Linked DNA regions of Methylocaldum szegediense. The protein of the gene in region 2 interacts with the protein of the main gene of each other region in a pairwise test. Links are inferred from orthologs where the notes say so. Each region holds a gene or a part of one and is shown on either strand. Other genes may lie near its edges. The genes, in order: mrcB, QEN43_RS17820 and mtgA.

Region 1 (4,152 bases), 3.0 Mb from region 2 along the record:
CAAGAAGAGCCTGTCGTTGGCACCAGTCACGCTAAAGAGGAACACTCGGATCTCGAGAATTTGATCGAGTTCGATACCGGCAAGTTGGAGACCGATTCCCAAGGCCAGCACTACTCGCAGGCATCCGGAAATGCCACGGACGATACCGTGCCGGACTTAGCCGCAACGGCAACGCACGAGAATAAGACGGAGTCGGGCGACGTCGTAACCGCCTCCAACAATGAAATGTTGGATTTTGATTTCGTTTCCTTAGATGCTGAAGCTTCCAAGGCTGACGCTGAAGTTTTGGAAACTGGCAATGAACTGCCGAAGCTCGACAATCTGATTCCTTTTAATGCAGACCGGTCAAACTTCCGCGCGGAAAGCCAGATCCAGGGCGAAACGGACCCATCTATCGATGATATCCTACGTGAGCTGGCCAGAAACGATGCTCAGCAAGATCAAGCGTCGAACCAAGGCTCTGAGTCCGTCTCAAACTTAGAAACATCCGAGCTCGGATTCGACCTGGCATCATCCATACCAGGCGATGGGGAGACTTTTGATACGGATGACATCGGAAGCCTTGTGGAAGAAGAGAGCGATGACTTCGCCCCGCTCACTGACATGGACCCGATGGAAACCAAACTGGATTTGGCCAAGGCTTATGCGGATATGGATGATAAACAATCGGCGCTGGATATGCTCATGGACGTTTTGGAGATGGGCAACGAACAACAGAAAGCAGAGGCAAGCGCACTGATGGATAAGTTGAACCTGCAAGAAGCGCCATCGACGCCGAAATCCGTCATCACCCATCTCCGCAGAACCTAGAGCGTTTTCCTACGTACTTGTACGTACACTCGCGAGTAACGCAGACGTTTCTTCCAATCGCAAACGGTGTCTTCGGGAGCGCCGAAGCCACCTTTCCCGATGGTGCAGCTGGGGTAACCGGTTGATCAGCACAGGATTGCCGATCTACAACTAAACATGCATCCATTCACCCGAACCGAAGGCGGCAGCAATTGCCGCCAGGCCTATTTTGACCTACGAGCGCGATTGAAACGATCTAGAACAATGGTCGACCCCACGATTCTCCGCCAGCCGGAATCGACGGGCGACCACACGGCGAGACCGCTACCGGTGCAGAACCGACGATAAAAGGATAACGGATCGCGCTTGGGCAACTTTCCTCCGATCGCAGTCCGGTCGCAGTGTCAATCCAAACGAATTCGATGTTCTCGGGCGGTTCTAATTCAAGCGGCTCCCTGCTCACCTTTTGCATGACAGATGCCCAGATCGGCAGTGCTCCCTGAGCCCCGGTGAGCTTTGCCGGTTTATTGTCGTCCCTACCAACCCACACGACACCCAAGTAATCGCCGGCGAAACCAGCAAACCAACTATCCCTGAGATCATTGGTCGTTCCGGTTTTCCCCGCCATATCGAAATTTCGGGGCAAATAGGAATAAGCAAGCTTCCCGGTACCTTCACGCATCACCTCTTGCAGGTTGGTAGCGACGAGGTAGACGGCCGCCGAATCGATCGATTGCTTAACTCTAATGCCGTAGCGCTGCAGGGTCTTTCCTTCTTGCGAAACCACCGCGTGAATAGCCCGCAGAGGAACCACAAAGCCATCGCTGGCTAACGTTTGGTACATCTGGGCAACTTCAAACGGCGTAAGCGCAGCCGTGCCCAGTAATAGCGACGGCACCAACTCCACCGGCTTTTCAACGCCCAACCGTCTAAGCGTTTCTGCCGTACGGGCAACGCCCACTTCCATTCCCAAATTGACTGTCGCCAAATTGTAGGAATGCGCCAGGGCTTTATGCAAAGGAATGATACCGTGCTCCCGATGATCGTAATTCTTCGGCGCCCATGGTCGACTCCCGGGGTTCTTGAGACGGACCTCCACGTCTTGCAGGGGCGAAACCAGCGTATAACGTTGCGATTCCTCTAACGCCGTCAAATAAACGACCGGCTTGTATAGCGAACCAATCTGACGTTCCGCATCCAACGCGCGATTAAACCCTGCATTTTGCGGATCTCTTGATCCCATCAATGCGGCGACTTCTCCCGTAGCCCGGCGAGTCATGACCACGGCGACTTCCAATTGCGTCGACCGAGTCTGCTTGTCGAGTTTTGCCAGCGTAGTCTCAACGGCAGACTCGAGATAATGCTGCGCAAAGATATCGAGAGTCGTAAACAGCTGAAGCCCTTCGGAGGTCAGGTCCTCGGGACGATATTCGTTCTGCAACTGTCGCTTGACCAAATCCAGGAACGCGGGATAACGGCTGATGGCTTGGTGCGGATTCTTCACCACATCTAGCGGCTTGGCCTTCGCTGCCGCAGCCTCACTCGCCGAAAGCTGTCCCTGTTTGACCATCTCGTCCAATACTAGATCCCTGCGCTTCCGCGCCTTTTCCGGCCATCGGAACGGATCGTAATACGAAGGTCCCCGTACCAGGGACACCAGCAGAGCGACATGGTGGAGTTCCAGCTCTTCCAGCGAGCGGCTGAAATAATAGCGACTCGCCAAACCGAAACCGTGTATCGCTCGGGCCCCATCTTGACCGAGATAGATTTCATTCAGATAGGCTTCAAGGATTTCATCCTTGGAGTACCGCGCTTCCAGCACCAAAGCCATGACCAACTCGTTAAGCTTGCGCCACCAGGTACGCTCTGAGCTGAGGAAGAAGTTTTTCACCAACTGCTGCGTCAGGGTGCTACCGCCTTGCACGATCGCTCCAGCGCGAATATTGGCCCACATTGCTCGAGCGATACCTCGGAAGGAAATTCCGAAATGTTCGTAAAACTCCCGGTCTTCCACCGAAAATAAAGCCTTAAGAAGGACCTCTGGCGCTTGATTGAGCTTGATCAAAATACGGTCTTCCTTCAAAGCGGGGTAGAAACTGCCGATTTGAACCGGATCTAGGCGAACCAATGCCAACGGCCTGGCGTCTACGGCATCGCTGACCGAGCTGATGTGCCCGCCGTCAAATCGCACCCGTATATTGCGCGAGGTTTCCAACTTATCCCAGAACCGAAAATCTCGTGTCTTCAGCGCATATTCGTTGCCCTTTCGGAAATATGTCCCCTGCGATGCCAAATTTGGGTCATATCGGTATTTCAGTTGTTCGAGCAACCATTCGAGCCGATCCGCACTCAATTCATAGCCCGCAAACAACTCCACCGGGCTCGCGTAAACCCGCGCGGGCAAAGACCAGCGCTTCCCTTCAAACTGCTGGCGCACCGTATGATCTACGTATGCCAGATAGCCGACCGCGCCGGCGACAACAAAAGGCGATAAATACACCAACACACGCCGGAATGACCTGCTCAACAACGACAAAGTAGATGACCGCGTCTTGCGTAACCGCTTACCACGTCTGATGTTTCGCATGGGAGAACAATGATGATGCCCATCAGGGCCTAAGCTAGTGAACCTGACACCAAAACGGCAAATTCGGCTACGCTGCTTGGGTCGACTGTGAAGAACCTGCGATCTCGTCGATCGCGATTGTCGTTTTATCGAGCAGATAGGGTTCCGGTTTCCCGATCAGATAACCTTGAACATAATCTACGCCCAGCGTTTTCAAAAGGGAAAGAACCTTGGGGCTCTCGACATACTCAGCGATGGTCTTCTTCCCGAGCTTTCGGGCAATATCGATCATGGCCTTGACCAGTACCTGGTCGGTTTCGTCATGAAGTAGATTCTTTATGAATTGCCCGTCGATTTTCAGGTAATCGACGGGGAATTTCTTGATGTAATCGAACGAACTAAAGCCGGCACCAAAATCATCTAAAGCGAAATGACACCCCAGTGCTCTTATGCGCGCGATCATCTCCCGAGTTTGCTGATAATTCGCGACCGTCGCCGTCTCAGTGATCTCGAACGCAACCCGGGATGCGGAAATCCAAGTCATCTCGAGTTTTTGCTTGATCAGTGGCAACAGGGACTGATCCTGAAACGCCACGCCCGAGAGGTTAATCGTAAGACTTACATGCGATTGATTCTCAGGCAGTGAAGCCAGAAAATCGATCGCTTTATCGACCACCCATAGATCAATGTGGTGAATCAAACCCATACGCTCCGCGACCGGGATGAATTCCCCAGGCGCAAACACGTCCGAGCGCTTGCCTCGCATTCGAATCAAAACTTCGTAGTGCGTGATAGCG
Region 2 (4,033 bases):
CGCCATTCGCCCGTTTTCAACCCGCACCTGGGGCAAATCGCAATCTACCCAGCGTTCCACCACCGCCGCAGGCGCGCCCGCAGCTTTCGCCTGAGCAACGAAATCGTTGCCGTCGAACCGAGTGCCTCGGATTGCCAGATAAACATCGCCCGGCTTCATAGTGCGCGTATCGATGCTCAGACACTCAAATGCCACATCGTCGCCCCGCAACTCACCGCCGACGATCGCGCTAAACTCGGAAAGGTGCATCTTCATCTCGGCAATTCCAGTACCGAAAGAGTTTCCATTACGACGTCGCGATCACGGAAAGGATATTTCTGTCCCTGAATTTCTTGGGTATCTTCGTGTCCTTTTCCGGCTATAAGAACGATATCGCCCGCCCCCGCCCGCTCCAGCGCCCAGACGATGGCTTCGCGGCGATTTCGAATAGTGGCGGCTTTATTCTGACGGCAGCCAGACAGAATATCCCTGATGATCGCGTCTCCATTCTCGAAGCGGGGATTGTCATCGGTCAATATGACGACATCGGCCAGTTCCTCGGCGACGGCCCCCATCAGCGGGCGTTTACCACGGTCGCGGTCGCCGCCGCACCCGAAGACCACCCATAGTCTGCCTTCGCAATGTCGGCGCAAGCTGCGCAATACGCTAGCCAATGCATCGGGGGTATGGGCATAGTCCACGACGGCCGTGCGTCCCAGCCGTGAAAACCGTTCCATCCGTCCCGGAACGGGCTGAACATTCTTGAGCAATTCCGCCGCTTCGGGCAACCCGTATCCTAAAGCGACCAAAACCGCCAATGTGGCGGCAAGGTTTTCTACGTTGAAATCGCCATAAACCGGGGCGGATACATTAGCGAGTTGTTGATGATATCGCGCCCGAAAAGAGATTCCCTGTGCATCTTGACGTACGGCTTCCGCAGAAACCACGGGCGCCGACTCGATGGATCGCTCGCTCAAGCTGAAACCTATCAATTTTAATTGAGACGGTGCTCGCCTCAAAATGGCGTCCGCGATCGGGTCATCGGCGTTGAAGACCGCGAACTCCAGCCCCGGCCAGGTGAGAAGACTTAGCTTGGCTTCCAAATAAGCTTCCATGGTGCCGTGGTAATCGAGATGATCGCGGCCGAAATTCGTGTACAACGCGCCTTTAAAACGCACACCGTTGAGACGGCCCTGCACCAGACCGTGGGACGATGCCTCCATCGCCACGGTTTTGACGCCCTGACCGCGCAAACGAGCCAAGAGTCGGTGAACCTCGATGGCGTCCGGCGTGGTATGGTGCGTCACCTCGAGCGCACCCGGAGCTCCAAAACCCAAGGTCCCCACTACGGCCGCAGTCGCTCTGGCCGAAAGTGCATGGACGAGAAAGTGACTGCACGACGTCTTGCCGTTCGTGCCGGTAATCCCGATGACATCCAGAAATGCGGAAGGCGTGCCAAAAAAACGGTCGGCGATGAACCCCAGCTTTTGACTCAGCGCCTCGACCGGAATACAGGGTATGCCGGCAATACCGCTCGCGAAGAGATGTCCGTCTCCGGCAGGATCGTAAATGATGGCCGAACAACCATGCCGAACCGCCTGCTCGGCGTGGCGCATACCATGCGAACGGTGTCCTGCCAATGCCACGAAAAGATCACCGGGACGAGCGCGCCGACTGTCGTGACAAAGCCCGGTGACGTCAACCGACAACGGAACGGGATTATCGATAAATCCGGATACCAAGGAATCAAGCTTGTATCCTTGAACCGGTTTTTCGACGTTTGTCATGCCGGTTCATCCTGCTGCGCGGCAAGGATAGGCATGGTCTCCTCCTGATCCGGAGCGATGTTCAGTAACCGCAAAGCTCCCTCCATGACACGTGAAAAAACCGGTGCGGCCACGGCACCGCCGTAATACTCTCCGGCCGATGGCTCGTCAATCATGACCGCCATAACCAAACGCGGCTTGCTTGCTGGCGCCATCCCAGCAAATACCGATAGATATTGAGAAGATGAATAGCCACCGACGGCACTTTTCTTCACTGTCCCGGTCTTGCCGGCGACTCGGAAGCCCGGAATCGCGGCCTTCAGTGCCGTACCTTCGCGGCTAACGACCCGCTCGAGCATCCTGCGTACGCTGACGGCCGTATGGTCTGACATGATGCGATGCGACTCGGGGGCTTTGTCTCGCTTGACGAGACTTACCATGGGCATCACCCCGTCATTGGCGAGCGCTAGATAAGCTCGCGCCAACTGCAACGTCGAGGCCGACATGCCATAACCAAACGAGAGAGTTGCCTGTTCGAACGGGCTCCAGCCTTGATAATCGGGAAGGCGGCCGTTTGCTTCGCCGGGAAACCCCGTCTCCAAAGGCTGGCCGAAGCCTAGATTATTGTAGAAAGCCCAGAGCTTCCTCGCCGGCAAGTTAAGCGCGATCTTCGTAACACCCACGTTGCTCGATTTTTGAAGGACATGCGCCACATCAAGGACCCCATAGTTATGGATATCCTTGACGACATTGCGCCCCACGCGCATCGTACCCGGCGTGGTATCGATCACGGTGTCGGGACGATAGAGTCCGAGTTCCAAGGCCAGGGCCACGACGAACGGCTTCATCGTCGACCCCGGCTCGAACACATCGGTTATCGCCCGATTACGCGATGCGCTTCCCTTCACCTGAATGCGGCTGTTAGGGTTATAAGAGGGTTGATTGACGATCGCCAACACTTCGCCTGTCTGGGCATCCAGCAGCGCCAAAGAACCGGAGCGCGCCTGATGCTGGAGTACGGCCTTCTTGAGTTCCCGATAAGCGAGGTATTGCAGACGCTGATCTATGCTCAGAATGAGATCCCTGCCGGGCACAGGCGGCCTGATAGATTCTAAGTCTTCGATGATACGCCGCTTGCCGTCGCGAAGAATCCGTTTCGCCCCATCCACACCTTTCAACCAGTCGTCGTAGGCGAGTTCCATCGCCTCCTGACCTTTGTCATCGATATTGGTGAAGCCGACCAGGTGGGCGGCCACTTCCCCCGTCGGATAGTAGCGACGATATTCCCGCTCCGCATAAACGCCCGGGATACCTAGAGCCAAAACTTGGTCGGCCAACTCGGGATTGATCCGGCGCTTCAGATAAGCGAAGCTGCGGTTCTCATTGCGTCCAATGTGTTTTTCAAGCGCTTTCGGGGCTAGACCTAGAAGCTCGGCCAGCAGCCTAAGCTTACCCGCTGGGATCTCCGCCGCGCGGAACTCTTTCGGGTTAACCCAGATCGATTTGACCGGTGTACTGATAGCCAGCAACTCTCCGTTACGATCGAGAATTCGACCGCGGTGCGCCGGGACCGGCAGTATGCCGATATGGCGCAAATCACCCTGGCGCTTGAGGAACTGCCGGTCCAGCACCTGTAGGTGAACGGCGCGTCCGATCAAAACCACCATGGCCATCAGCATGACGGCCAGCAGAAAATACCAGCGCCCGTTGTAATTTGCCTCATTTACCGGCCTGGGTTGGATAATCAACATATTTCGACGCGACGTCTACGTCTAAGGTTTGATATAAATAATCGATTCTCTTGGCGGCAGAAGCATGCCCAAGCGGCCGTGCGCCATCCGTTCGATACGGCTATGTTCGGCCCAGGTGTTCTGCTCGAGCTGTAACTGTCCCCATTCCTCGTCATACGCGTCCAACTCCTGTTCGAGTCGCTGAACCTCGGCAAACAACAGTCGCGAACGGTACTTGGTGTAAACGACGCCCAAGGCGGAAGCCACCGCGACCACGAGTAAAACTAGAAGAACCCTCATGGCTAGAGGCGCTCCGCCACACGCAGGACCGCACTGCGAGCACGCGGATTGTCTCGAACTTCTTCTGGTCCCGGCATGCGGGCTTTGCCGATGCGTTTCAGCCTTCCGGGCTCGGTCGCCTGCAAGGGCAAATGCGGGAGTGACGCTCCGCCACGCTCCTCGTCGCGCATAAATCGCTTCACGATCCGATCCTCCAAAGAATGAAAAGCTATGATCACCAACCGCCCACCGGGCTTAAGTACGTCCACGGCCTGCCGT
Region 3 (3,990 bases), 2.1 Mb from region 2 along the record:
ATCCACCGAGCCTTGCGCCGGGTCCTTGGTGGGCCAGACGACCACATGGCCTTCGTCGTTGATGCCGAAGTAGCCTTCTCCCCAATGCTCGATAGCGTAGGTATCGACCGCCTGTTCTAGACTCCAACTCATTTCGGTGGGCATACTCTTTCAAAAAGACTGAATTATGTGGAAAATCCCTCAATTTTTCCATTGTGAGGAACACCATGCTGAACGATGAAAAATGGTTTACCGAGATCGATGCGCAACACGGGAGTGCGCTGTCTTTGAAGCTGATCGAAAAGCTGCACGAGGAACAGACGCTGTTTCAGCGCATCGAGATCTACGAGACCGAATGGCTGGGCACGCTCATGGTGATCGACGGCTGTACCATGGTCTCAGACCGGGATAATTTCTTATATCACGAGATGATGACCCACCCTGCTCTATACAGCCATCCGAATCCAGAAACTGTCTGGATCATCGGCGGCGGCGACTGTGGGAGCCTTAGGGAGGTTCTCAAACACCCGGAGGTCAAGCGGGCGGTCCAGATTGAGATCGACGAGCGCGTGACCCGGCTCGCCGAGCAGTACTTTCCGGAGTTGTGCGAATCGAACAGCGACCCGCGTGCCGAACTGCGCTTTATCGATGGCATTCAATGGGTGAAGGACGCGGCGGCGGACAGCGTCGATGTCATCATCGTGGACAGCACCGATCCGGTCGGCCCGGCCGAGGGCTTATTCAACGAGCCGTTCTATCGTGAGTGTTTCCGCTGCCTGCGCAAGGATGGGATTCTGATTCAGCAGAGCGAATCGCCGCTGTTCGATATGCCGCTGATCAAGGCCATGCACAAGGCGATGCGTCAGGCAGGATTTTCGCAAACCCGAACGCTGTTTTTCCCGCAGTTTATTTATCCGTCCGGTTGGTGGAGCGGAACTTTGGCGGGCAAGTCCGACTTGACTTATTTCCGCGAGGCGGACGCCCGGAACAAGCCGTTCGCGACGAGCTACTACAACGCTGAGATCCACAAGGCCGCTTTCGTAGAGCCGGAGTTCTTCAGGGCGGCGATGGCTTGAGCGGACGATAGCCTATGTTACGATTTGCCGAAACGACGGGTTTGAGGAAATGATCCCATGACTGAAAAAGAAGTTAGCGAAGCGCTTTTCAATTTGCGCAGAGAAATCGAGCAATTGAGCACGGCCGATGCCGAAACTCGGGCACGGCTCGAGACGATTCTGAGCGATCTTGAGCGGCAGCTCGAGGCATCGGAAGACGAGCATCGGCTGCATTTGTTGGACGACATGAAAGAGGCGATTTCGCAGTTCGAAGTCGAGCACCCGCGTATCACCGGCATTCTCAACGATTTGATGGTTGCTCTAGGCAACCTGGGGATCTGATCCTTTTCTCTTCTTATACGCTTGGCAGAGGCGGGTTACTTTAATCCGCTTTTGCCTGAATCTGGCTGTCGACGTTCCGCAAATAATTCGATCCTCCGAGCTGTTTCATCTGTTTCAGTATCCACAACCGGCGGTGCATCACATAAGCCGAAGGCTTGTCGGCGCGTAAGCGCACGGGATTGGGCAGAACGGCCGCGAGTAGGGCGGCTTCGTTCGGGTTGAGTTTGGACGCCGGTTTGGCGAAGAAGGCTTCGCTCGCGGCCGAGACGCCGTAAATTCCCTCGCCGAACTGAGCGACATTGAGGTAAACCTCCAATATCCTCCGTTTCGTCCACATCAGTTCGATGAGTGCCGTGAAATAAGCCTCCAGGGCTTTGCGGAAGTAGCTCCGTCCCGGATAAAGAAACAGGTTCTTGGCAACTTGTTGGGAAATCGTGCTAGCGCCCCGAATGCGGTTCCCCTGCTGGTTATGCTTCCAAGCCTGGATGATGGCGTTCAGGTCGAAACCGTAATGCCGGTCGAACAACTGGTCTTCGGCGGCAATCACGGCGATTTTCGCGTAAGGCGATATGTCTTGCCAGGGAACCCACCGATAACGCAGCTGAAATCCGGGTTTCCCGCTGGTAAGTGCCAGAAACTGCGCGCGCAGCATGAACGCGCTGGTCGGCGGTGGAATCCAGCGTAGCAAGGCCACCGGAATGATGGTCAGAGCAAGAAAGGCCAAGATGAGCTTGCGGAGGATTGTTCTCACTTCTTGTTTTGTGGTCGAGGCTTTGAGGAGACTCTGATTAAGTTCTTCGACAGAGTGCTCCAAAGCTTATCGAAAGAGCGCGGTGCCGCATGGGGTTATCGTTCGCAAGCAGGCGCAACGCTTCGGGAGGACTCGCCCGCCGTGAAATCGGATACGTAGCGGCTTCACCCATAAGGTGAGATTGATTGAGGGCAGGACATTCCGGATTTATCGTCTGGTACATCGAAGCGGTTAACGGCCGATTCTGGGATCAAAATGTCGCGAAACCGTTGTGCAAGCGGGAAGACTTCAATTAAACGTCTCCGGAAATCCGTTGGTCGCGGCATGGGTTTTCCAGCGAGAGCCAATTTATTCATGTTGCCACTCAAAATCATTCCGCGTAGCTGTTACAGGCGTTTCCTGATGATGATAAGCAGAAATTTTTCGAGAATGGCTGCGATAACTGTTTTGGGCTTTGGATAATTTCTATTAGCGTTTCATGCATCTGCTATGCTTTAATTTGAAACCCGTATTTCGATCATCCCGTCTTAGCGAAAGCGCTGTCGCGATCATGCGACGGCAAAGCAGGAGAAATGCGGGGTGGCGTCGACGGAAGGGAGACTCGCGACGCACGATGCGTTTTCTCGCCATGAACTCGTTCCGCCTGCGGACTGCGATTGCATTATCCTAGATAGAAACGGTCGAAGGTTATAACGCCTTTTATTTTCCACCTCCGGTAACGACGATCTCGCGCCGCCGGACGTTCTTTAATGCGCGCTGATGCCGAGGACCAGCATCCCGTGTCAAAACTTTGGAGCCGTTGAATGTATGCTTTACTGATTATTCTTTTCGGACTTTTGCAAGTCGCGGATGGAATTGTGACCTATTTGGGGTTGAGCTCTTCCGGCCTGGAAGAAGTGAACCCCGTTCTAAACTTCTGTGCCGGGCTGGTCGGACTCGGGTATTCAATTTTCGCGATTAAGGCGGCGGGTCTAGCATTCATCGCGTTTTTGTTCATGGACAGGCATAAGATGAAAAGCCGCTGGATCAAGGCGACCTTGACTTCGGCTGTCGCTTTTTACAGCTGGGTCGTGACCAATAACGTGATTTTAGTTATCGAGTCCTAGGTTCGAGTGCGGCCCGGGGGGAGCCACCTACGCTATGCCCGCGCGATTCGACCAGGCATTTCCCTTGATGTCTCTAACGCCCTGAGCCCCGAACTGCGTTCAACTAGATTTCAATTTGTGTAGGTGAGTTAGGAGCCTATCCCACTAGGCTTGAGAAACCGTTCGAAAGTCCTGCTTCGTATGGAGCCGAGGGCAGGCCCAACATCGGTGGGTTTTGCTTTGCTCTAACCATCCTACGACCTACGATGAACACTCGAATGCCCGAATGGCATAAGGGTTCGAGGCGTTTTGTGCCGCTCTACGCTCAAACGGTTCGCGCGCTCGCTTCGATTTCTGATTTGCCGTCATCGAGCGGCAGGCGCACGATGAATTCGGCGCCTTTGCCGGGTCCATCGCTCTTGACTTCCACGCAGCCGCCGTGCAGTTCGGCGATTTTCCGCACAATGGTCAGTCCGAGACCAAGTCCGCCTTGGGCGCGGTCCAGGGTCCTTTCCGATTGAGTAAATACGTCGAAAAGGTGCGGCAGCAACGCTCTCGGAATGCCTTCACCGTTATCGCGCACCGAAATCATCACTTCGTTTCCCGTGTAGTCTGCGTCGAGCCGGATCGCGCCACCTCGAGGGGTATATTTGTTGGCATTGTCCAGCAAGTTGGCGATCATCTGCGTCAAGCGCACCGGATCGGCTTGGCAGTACAGCGGATGGCTCGGCAAGTTCACAGTCAAAAAATGTCCGCGCGCATCGATTTGCGGTTTTGC

Evidence for each region.
Region 1: the proteins of QEN43_RS17820 (region 2) and mrcB interact in binary tests that used the Escherichia coli proteins (3 or more experiments, as listed by UniProt). The link is inferred for Methylocaldum szegediense from one-to-one orthologs.
Region 3: the proteins of QEN43_RS17820 (region 2) and mtgA interact in binary tests that used the Escherichia coli proteins (3 or more experiments, as listed by UniProt). The link is inferred for Methylocaldum szegediense from one-to-one orthologs.

The regions. Positions count from the first base shown.
Region 1 is NZ_OX458333.1:1,060,834-1,064,985, reverse strand. What follows is about bases 671-3,693. They hold mrcB (penicillin-binding protein 1B), read right to left. Parts: upstream 3,296-3,693; coding sequence 1,046-3,295; downstream 671-1,045. Other genes in these bases: QEN43_RS04515 (putative bifunctional diguanylate cyclase/phosphodiesterase), read right to left, coding at 3,444-3,693; QEN43_RS04525 (FimV/HubP family polar landmark protein), read left to right, coding at 671-810. Also shown: more of QEN43_RS04525, read left to right, coding at 1-670; more of QEN43_RS04515, read right to left, coding at 3,694-4,152. UniProt on the Escherichia coli protein: Cell wall formation. Synthesis of cross-linked peptidoglycan from the lipid intermediates.
Region 2 is NZ_OX458333.1:4,101,857-4,105,889, reverse strand. The notes cover bases 1,130-4,033. They hold QEN43_RS17820 (peptidoglycan D,D-transpeptidase FtsI family protein), read right to left. Parts: upstream 3,497-4,033; coding sequence 1,763-3,496; downstream 1,130-1,762. Other genes in these bases: rsmH (16S rRNA (cytosine(1402)-N(4))-methyltransferase RsmH), read right to left, coding at 3,778-4,033; ftsL (cell division protein FtsL), read right to left, coding at 3,518-3,775; QEN43_RS17825 (UDP-N-acetylmuramoyl-L-alanyl-D-glutamate--2,6-diaminopimelate ligase), read right to left, coding at 1,130-1,766. Outside these bases: QEN43_RS17830 (UDP-N-acetylmuramoyl-tripeptide--D-alanyl-D-alanine ligase), read right to left, coding at 1-255; more of QEN43_RS17825, read right to left, coding at 252-1,129. UniProt on the Escherichia coli protein: Essential cell division protein that catalyzes cross-linking of the peptidoglycan cell wall at the division septum. Required for localization of FtsN.
Region 3 is NZ_OX458333.1:2,007,049-2,011,038, reverse strand. Bases 273-3,133 are described here. They hold mtgA (monofunctional biosynthetic peptidoglycan transglycosylase), read right to left. Parts: upstream 2,128-3,133; coding sequence 1,417-2,127; downstream 273-1,416. Other genes in these bases: QEN43_RS08500 (DUF5658 family protein), read left to right, coding at 2,931-3,133; QEN43_RS08510 (DUF4404 family protein), read left to right, coding at 1,113-1,376; speE (polyamine aminopropyltransferase), read left to right, coding at 273-1,055. Outside these bases: speA (biosynthetic arginine decarboxylase), read right to left, coding at 1-132; more of speE, read left to right, coding at 207-272; more of QEN43_RS08500, read left to right, coding at 3,134-3,233; QEN43_RS08495 (PAS domain S-box protein), read right to left, coding at 3,538-3,990. UniProt on the Escherichia coli protein: Peptidoglycan polymerase that catalyzes glycan chain elongation from lipid-linked precursors. May play a role in peptidoglycan assembly during cell division in collaboration with other cell division proteins.